2 regions of the Streptosporangium jomthongense genome follow, and region 2 is predicted to be linked to the other one. Evidence: riboswitches for the same ligand, from Rfam matches in the RefSeq annotation. Region 2 holds a riboswitch; the other holds the start of a gene.
What was found. Region 2 has a riboswitch for glycine ahead of gcvT (glycine cleavage system aminomethyltransferase GcvT). Riboswitches for the same ligand answer to the same signal wherever they lie in the genome.

Region 1 (4,206 bases), on a different contig from region 2:
TGGAGGGCGAGGGGTTGATCGAGCCGGAGCGCAGTCCCTCCGGCTACCGGAAGTTCAGTTACGCCGACGTCGAGCGGCTGCGTTACATCCTCGGCGAGCAGCGCGACCGTTACCTGCCGCTGCGTGTGATCAAGGACCGGCTCGAGGCCGCGGACCGCGAGGACCGGCCGGTCACCCCTCCGCGGGCCCTTCCCGGCGAGGCGCCGCCGGAGGTTCGTCTCACCCGCAAGGAACTGCTCGCCGCCGCCGAGCTCGACGAGGAGACCCTCACCGAGCTTGAGGACTTCGGCCTGCTCGCCGCGGTCGCCCGCCACTACGACGCCGAGGCGCTGGCCGTGGCCCGCAGCGTGGGGGCACTGGCCGCCTTCGGGCTCAGGGCACGCCACCTGCGGGTCGTCAAGGCCGCGGCCGAGCGGGAGGCCACCCTCGTCGAACAGGCCATCGCGCCGTTGCTTCGCCGCCGAGGCCCGGGGGCCATCGACCGGGCCGACGAGACCGCCAAGGAGATTTCTGGTCTTCTGCTGGAATTGCACGCCTCGCTCCTGCGTTCCGCCGTGCGTGGGGGCTTGGGCCGGTGAGAACCTGACCAGGCACTCGTCCCCTCACGAGTGTTACGTTGAACAAACCGGTCATAATCCAGCGAAGACGGAGCAGCCCGTGTTGCAGATGGAGGTCGTGGGCGTTCGGGTTGAGATGCCCTCAAACCAGCCTATTGTCCTGCTGAAGGAGGCACATGGGGAGCGGTACCTGCCGATCTGGATCGGCATGACCGAGGCGACGGCGATCGCGATGGCCCAGGCCGAAGAGCCGCCACCCCGGCCACTCACCCATGACCTCTTCCGCGACGTGCTCGACGCGCTCGGCGTCCGGCTGAGCACCGTGAACATCGTCGCACTCCGTGATGGGATCTTCTTCGCCGATCTCGTGTTCTCCAACGGGGTCGAGGTGAGCGCCCGTCCTTCGGACTCCATAGCCCTGGCGTTGCGTACGGGAGCCCGTATCTTCGCCAGTGAGGACATCGTCAGGGAGGCGGGGGTGATCATTCCCGACGACCAGGAGGACGAGGTGGAGAAGTTCAGGGAGTTCCTTGACACGATCACGCCCGAGGACTTCGGTCGCGCGGGGTAGGTATTTCGGTGCATTTACGCTTCACGACGCGCCGGGGAGGGTCGTTGACTGATCTTGGCCCCAGTCCTACGGTGCAAGTGAAACCCGCGGCTGTGCGCAAACCCCCAGATCAGGCCGCGGGATGAGAGAAAGCCGGAGGTCCGCGTGGCGGTCAGCAGCGGCGAGGGTAGAAACGCCGACCAGGATGACCCGGAACGGCGCGGGGAGGCACGTCAGCGTGCGGGCGAAGAGGGCCTGCTGTTCGACGGGCAGCCGGTGAAACTGCCCGCCGACATCGGATACCGCGGTCCCACCGCCTGTGCCGCGGCCGACATCACCTATCGGCAGCTGGACTACTGGGCGCGCACCGGTCTGGTCGAGCCCACGGTCAGGGCCGCTCACGGTTCGGGTTCCCAGCGCCTGTACGGCTTCCGCGACATCCTGGTGCTCAAGGTCGTCAAACGGCTGCTCGACACGGGTGTGTCCCTCCAGCAGATCCGCATCGCCGTCCAGCACCTGCGCGACCGCGGCGTCAACGACCTGGCCCAGATCACCCTCATGAGTGACGGGGTGAGCGTGTACGAGTGCACCTCACCCGACGAGGTCATCGACCTGCTCCAGGGAGGGCAGGGTGTCTTCGGCATAGCCCTCGGCCGCGTCTGGCAGGAGGTGGAGGGCTCCCTGGCCGACCTGCCCGGAGAGCGCGCGGAGTCCGGCCAGAGCCCTTTAGGCGATCACCACGCGGATGAGCTGGCCCGTCGTCGCCGGGCTCGCCGCACCGGGTAAGGTTGTCTCGCTGCTGACTCTGCGCGGGAGAGACCCCGGCATGATCGGGGCGCCGAAGGAGCAACCTCCCCGGAATCTCTCAGGCACCCGGTACCGCGTGGGCGAGGCGACTCTGGAAAGCAGGCACGCCCGCCAGGCGCGTCTCACCGACGGGGAAAGCCTTCCACGCACCGGAAGGTGAAACTCTCAGGTCGCGATGACAGAGGGGGAGATCCGGCATACGCCCGCGCCCAGCGCCGGTCTCCAACGTCTCGGGAGGCTTCCCATGACCGACCTGTCACCGCTCAGCGAGCTGACCCCCCCGCCGTTCGCCACCCGTCACATCGGGCCCGCGGACGCCGACCAGACCCGCATGCTCGAGGCGGTCGGATTCGCCTCGACCGCCGACCTGGTCGCGGTGGCCGTCCCCGAGGCCATCAGGGCGAAGGACAGGCTCAACCTCCCGCCCGCCGCGAGCGAGACGGAGGCCATCGCCGAGCTGCGCGCCCTCGCCGGGCGCAACACCGTGCTCACCTCGATGATCGGCCTGGGCTACCACGACACGATCACCCCGGCGGTCATCCGCCGCAACCTCCTGGAGAACCCCGGCTGGTACACCGCCTACACGCCCTACCAGCCCGAGATCTCCCAGGGGCGCCTTGAGGCCCTGCTCAACTTCCAGACGGTCGTCTCCGACCTGACCGGTCTCGACGTGGCGGGCGCCTCCCTGCTGGACGAGGCCACCGCCGCCGCCGAGGCGATGACGCTGGCCCGCAGGGCGGTGCGCGGCTCCTCGAACGTGTTCGTCGTCGACGCCGGCTCGTTGCCGCAGACCAAGGCCGTGCTGCGCACCAGGGCCGAGCCGCTCGGCATCGAGCTGGTCGAGAGCGACTTCACCGAGGCCCTTCCCGACTGTTTCGGCGTGCTCGTGCAGTACCCCGGGGCCGACGGCGAGATCAGGGACTTCCGCGCCGTCGCCGAGGCCGCCCACGCGCGCGGCGCCCAGGTGGTGGCCGCCGCCGACCTGCTGGCCCTGACCCTGCTGGCCGCCCCCGGCGAGCTCGGCGCCGACATCGCGATCGGCTCCTCGCAGCGCTTCGGCGTCCCGCTGGGCTTCGGCGGCCCGCACGCCGCCTACATGGCCGTCCGCGACGGCCTGCAGCGGCAGATGCCCGGCCGTCTGGTCGGCGTCTCCCAGGACGCCGACGGCCGCCCCGCCTACCGCCTGGCGCTGCAGACCCGTGAGCAGCACATCCGCAGGGAGAAGGCGACCAGCAACATCTGCACCGCGCAGGTGCTGCTCGCGGTCATCGCGGGCATGTACGCCGTCTACCACGGCCCCGAGGGCCTTCGCAGGATCGCCAGGCGCGTCCACCGGCACGCCGTCGTGCTGGCCGCGGGCCTGCGCCACGGAGGCGTCGAGGTCGTCCACGACGCCTTCTTCGACACCGTGCTCGCCCGGGTGCCCGGCCGCGCCGCCCGGATCGTGGCCGCGGCCCGCGACAACGGCGTCAACCTGCGCCTGGTCGACGCCGACCACGTCGGTGTCACCTGCGACGAGCGGACCGAGCAGCTCCACCTGGAGCAGGTCCTGGCCGCCTTCGAGGTCAGCGGCGCCGTACTGACCGACCTGGACGCCGCGGCGCACGACGCGCTGCCCGAGGGGCTGGCGCGCACCGGCGACTACCTGACCCACCCGGTCTTCCACAGCCACAGGTCGGAGACGGCCATGCTGCGCTACCTGCGCAGGCTCCAGGACAAGGACGTCGCGCTCGACCGGTCGATGATCCCGCTCGGCTCGTGCACCATGAAGCTCAACGCGACCACCGAGATGGAGCCGATCACCTGGCCCGAGTTCGCCGGGCTGCACCCCTACGCCCCCGCGGAGCAGGCCGAGGGCTACACGGAGCTGGTGCGGGAGCTTGAGGGCTGGCTGGCCGAGGTCACCGGCTACGACGCGGTCTCCATCCAGCCGAACGCGGGCTCCCAGGGTGAGTTCGCCGGGCTGCTGGCGATCCGCGCCTACCACCACGCCCGCGGCGAGGCCCATCGCGACGTCTGCCTGATCCCCTCCTCCGCGCACGGCACCAACGCCGCCAGCGCGGTCATGGCCGGTATGCGGGTCGTCGTGGTCGCCTGCGACGACAACGGCAACGTGGACCTCGCCGACCTCGACGCCAAGCTCGGCAAGCACCGCGACCGGCTCGCCGCGATCATGGTGACCTACCCCTCGACGCACGGCGTCTACGAGGAGACCATCACCCAGATCTGCGAGCGGGTGCACGAGGCGGGCGGCCAGGTCTACGTCGACGGCGCCAACCTCAACGCCCTGGT
Region 2 (4,206 bases):
CACCTCGGCCAGCGGCGGCTCGTGCGCCACGACACGTGCGATCCGCCCGGGGTGGGCGGTGAGCAGGTGCATCGCGACGATCGCCCCCGAGCTGCAGCCCGCCACGCTGACGGGCTCCCCGGGGGAGAGCAGGTCGATCAGCCCGAGGGCGTCCTCGGCGTGCTGTTCCACCCGCTGGGGCGCCGCCGGGTCGTCCAGCGGGCTGTTGGACAGGCCGCGCGGGTCGTAGGTGACGACCGTGCGGTCGGCGGCCAGGTCGTCGACGATCTCCTCGAAGGAGGCGGCGCCGCCGGTGCCGCCGGGGATCAGCAGCAGGAGCGGCCCGCGCCCCCGCACCTCGTAGTACAGCTCGGCGCCGTCCACACGCAGGCGTCCGGTGGTCGTCTCGGTCATGTCCTGTCTCCTTCACCGTGTGGTTCGTGCTCGGCGGGCCAGCGCTCCAGGAGGGTGTGCAGGGCGTCGAGGCAGCGTGACCACGACTCCTCGGCCGGGCGCGAGTGCGCGAACCCGCCCGCCGCCTCAAGGCTGATGAAGCCGTGCAGCATGCTGCGCAGCAGCCGTACCGCGTCGGTCAAGTCGGGCTCCCCGAGGGCGTAGGCGCGCAACATGCCGTAGGTCAGCTCGATCGCGCGCCGCGGCCCGCGCGCCGCGGCCAGGAGCTCGGGGTCGATCTCCGTGGGGATCTGCGTCGCCATGTAGCGGCCCGGGTGTTCGCGGGCGTAGTCCCGGTAGGCGGTCGCGTACGCGACCAGCGCGTCCCTGCCCGCCAGCCCCGCGGTGGCCTCCGCGATGCGGACGCTCTTCTCGTCGGCCGCCAGCAGGGCGATCCGGCCGCGCAGGTCCTCAAGGCCGCGAACGTGCGCGTAGAGGCTGGCGTCCTTCACCCCGAGCCGTCGTGCCACCGCCGACATGGTCAGCCGGTCGAACCCGACCTCGTCGGCCAGTTCGGCACCGGCGAGCGTCACCCGATCCGTCGTCAACCCGGCCCGCGCCATACGCACCCCTCTCTCCTAGAACCCCTAGACTGTAACTAATCACATTAGCTTCTGTCTAATGAGATTAGTTTCACCGGGCGCGCGACAGTACGGCACGGCGGTTCACCGAGGTCAGCGGCGTGGCCGCAGGCGGGAGGAGGGCAGGTCGTGACGGCCGGAGACGAACTCCTGGAAGGCGATCTTGACCTTGATGGCCGGGCGGCGCCAGCGCTCCTCACGGCGCTGCGCCCTGGCCAGTTTCCAGGGCCTCGGCCTTCGGGAGCCCGGGGCGAAGAACCAGTGGGCCCAGGGGGAGCCGGGCCGGGCCAGCCGCAGCGCCCCGACGATCAGCAGCAGCGGGACGAACAGACCGACCATGCCCGTCCAGATCTTCCCCTTCAGCAGGGTGACCACGGCGAGCATGAGATTGAGCACGAGGAAGCCGACCGCCAGCCACGTCCCCTGCGGCGTGCCGTCCGGCCGCTCCCAGCCCAGCGGGCGCAGGCCGAGCAGGAGCAGACCGGTGACGGCGATCGCGATGAACACCGCGTCGACCGACGTGCGGCCCTCCTCCTCCCAGTAGACGTCGTGCAGGTGCAGGATCAGCGCGAACTCGTCCAGGATGAGGGCGGCGCCCACCCCGAAGACGGCCGCGGTCAGGGCGTACCACCCCTGGGACACGCCGGAGACGAGCAGGCCGGAGACCCCGCCGAGCATCGTCAGCACCACGCCGAACACCACATGGTGGATGTGCATGTCGCCGACGCTGACGTTGCCGAACCAGCCGATCTTGGCGCGGATGAGCCGGACGTTGATGCGGGTGAAGACGAAGGCGACGATCAGCGCGACGAAGAAACAGAAGAGCGGTAGCCGTCCTGTTTCCACGATTCGATGTTGGAACAAATCCCCCACTGCACCTTCAGGTTATGCGAGAGCCGTCATGATCACGCCTAACCGGACACTCTGTCCCGACCCGGGGATTTCGCTCGGCCCTCGCCTACGGTTAGGCTGGCCGGGACACCGACGAGCCCGCGCGGGAGAGCGTCCTGACATCCAGGCCAGGACCCCTGAAGGAGCAAGCCCTCCCCGCAAACCTCTCAAGGCAAAGGACCGCGTGGGTAGGTGCCTCTGGAAAGCAGGCCGTACGGCCTCGCCGAAGGTGAAAGTCCGGCAAAAATCGGGCGAAGCTCTCAGGCATCCATGACAGAGGGGGAGGATGCTTCTCATCCGACCCCTGTCTGAGGTGCGAACATGTCCCGACCCACGCCGCTGCGCGGTGTTCACGAGGCCCTCGGCGCGACGCTGACCGACTTCGCGGGCTGGCTGATGCCGCTGCGCTACGGAAGCGAGTCCGCCGAGCACAACGCGGTCCGCCAGGCGGCCGGCCTGTTCGACCTCTCCCACATGGGAGAGATCTTCGTGACGGGCCCGCAGGCAGGCGAGGCCCTCGACTACGCGCTCGTCGGTCACATCTCCGCCCTTGAGCCGGGACGCGCCCGCTACACGATGATCGTCGATCCCCAGGGCGGCGTGCTCGACGACCTGATCGTCTACCGCCTGGCCGACCAGGAGTTCATGGTCGTCGCCAACGCCTCCAACTACCCCCGGGTCGCCGCCGAGCTGACCGAGCGCGCCGGGGCCTTCGAGGCCGCGGTCGAGGACCGCTCCGAGCAGTACGCGCTGGTCGCGGTACAGGGGCCGCGCTCCCGCGAGATCCTGGGCGGGCTCACCGACGCCGACCTCGACGGCCTGAAGTACTACGCGGGCCTTCCCGCGACCGTCGCCGGGCTCTCCGCCCTCGTCGCCCGCACCGGCTACACCGGCGAGGACGGCTTCGAGCTGTTCGTCGCCGCCGACGACGCCGAGCCGCTGTGGGCCGCGCTCACCAAGGCGGGCGAGCCGTACGGCCTGCTGCCCGCCGGGCTTTCGGCGCGTGACACCCTCCGTCTTGAGGCGGGGATGCCGCTGTACGGCAACGAGCTCTCCGCTGATCTCACCCCGTTCGACGCGGGGCTCGGCCGTGTGGTGAGGTTTGACAAACCAGGCGACTTCGTCGGCAGGGCCGCCCTTGAGCCGCTCAAGGACGTCCCCCCGGCCCGCCGCCTGGTGGGACTGATCGCGACCGGCCGCAGGGTGCCCCGCCACGGGTATCCGGTGGTCTCCGGCGACGGCGTCGTCGTCGGAGAGGTGACCAGCGGAGCGCCTTCCCAGACCCTGGGCAGGCCGATCGCCATGGCCTACGTGGACAACGGAACGTCCGCTGGACTGGCCGTGGACATCCGGGGCAGTCACGAGCCGGTCGAGGTCGTTGAGCTGCCTTTCTACAGGAGGAAAAAGTGAGTGACATTCCCGAGGAGCTGCACTACACCAAGGAGCACGAGTGGATCTCGGGCATAGACGACGGCCTGACCCTGACCGTCGGCATCACCGCCTACGCCGCCAACGCCCTCGGTGACGTGGTCTTCGTCCAGTTGCCCGAGGCCGGTTCCTCGCTCACCGCGGGTGAGGCGGTCGGCGAGGTCGAGTCGACCAAGTCGGTGAGCGACATCTTCGCGCCGGTCGGCGGTGAGGTCGTCGAGGTCAACGAGGCCGTCGTCGACGACCCCTCGCTGGTCAACAGTGACCCCTATGGCGACGGCTGGCTGTTCCGCGTCCGGCTTGAGGGTGACCCGGAGGACCTGCTGTCCCCCGAGGAGTACACGGCACTCACTTCGGGCGAATCCTGAAATATCTAATCTTGCGTCGTGATCACGCGCGTCCACCGGCGCGCGTGATCACGACCGCGGGACAGCGCAAAGGCAGGGCAGATCAATGGCGATCAGCGTCTTCGACCTCTTCAAGATCGGTATCGGCCCGTCCAGCTCGCACACCGGCGGCCCGATGGCCGCCGCCCACAGGTTCGCCAGAGGGCTCGACCACGACGGCCTGCTCGACAAGACCACCCGGGTCGAGGTCATCCTCTACGGCTCGCTCGGCCTGACCGGCAAGGGCCACGGCAGCGACAAGGCCGTCCTTCTCGGCCTGACCGGCGACAAACCCGAACTCGTCGACGTCGACACCGTCGACGAACGGCTGGCCGCCATGCGCGCCTCGGGAACGATCCGGTTGTACGGCTCCCGCGAGATCCCGTTCGCGGTCGGTGAGCATCTCGTCTTCGAACGCAAGATCTCCCTGCCGCACCACCCGAACGGCATGCGGTTCACCGCCTTCGGGGAGACCGGCGACGTCCTGC

Region 1: another riboswitch for glycine. It lies ahead of gcvP (aminomethyl-transferring glycine dehydrogenase); the one in region 2 lies ahead of gcvT (glycine cleavage system aminomethyltransferase GcvT).

Annotation. Positions count from the first base shown of each region.
Region 1 is NZ_JBHSBC010000008.1:254,093-258,298, forward strand. Features, by position in the region: gene ftsR (transcriptional regulator FtsR) at 1-578, shown strand, start outside; gene ACFOYY_RS09140 (bifunctional nuclease family protein) at 658-1,128, shown strand; gene ACFOYY_RS09145 (MerR family transcriptional regulator) at 1,273-1,893, shown strand; glycine riboswitch at 1,908-1,999, shown strand; gene gcvP (aminomethyl-transferring glycine dehydrogenase) at 2,159-4,206, shown strand, end outside.
Region 2 is NZ_JBHSBC010000032.1:112,061-116,266, forward strand. Features, by position in the region: gene ACFOYY_RS26090 (alpha/beta fold hydrolase) at 1-393, opposite strand, end outside; gene ACFOYY_RS26095 (TetR/AcrR family transcriptional regulator) at 390-995, opposite strand; gene ACFOYY_RS26100 (hypothetical protein) at 1,107-1,859, opposite strand; glycine riboswitch at 1,999-2,097, shown strand; glycine riboswitch at 2,100-2,184, shown strand; gene gcvT (glycine cleavage system aminomethyltransferase GcvT) at 2,226-3,314, shown strand; gene gcvH (glycine cleavage system protein GcvH) at 3,311-3,700, shown strand; gene ACFOYY_RS26115 (L-serine ammonia-lyase) at 3,786-4,206, shown strand, end outside.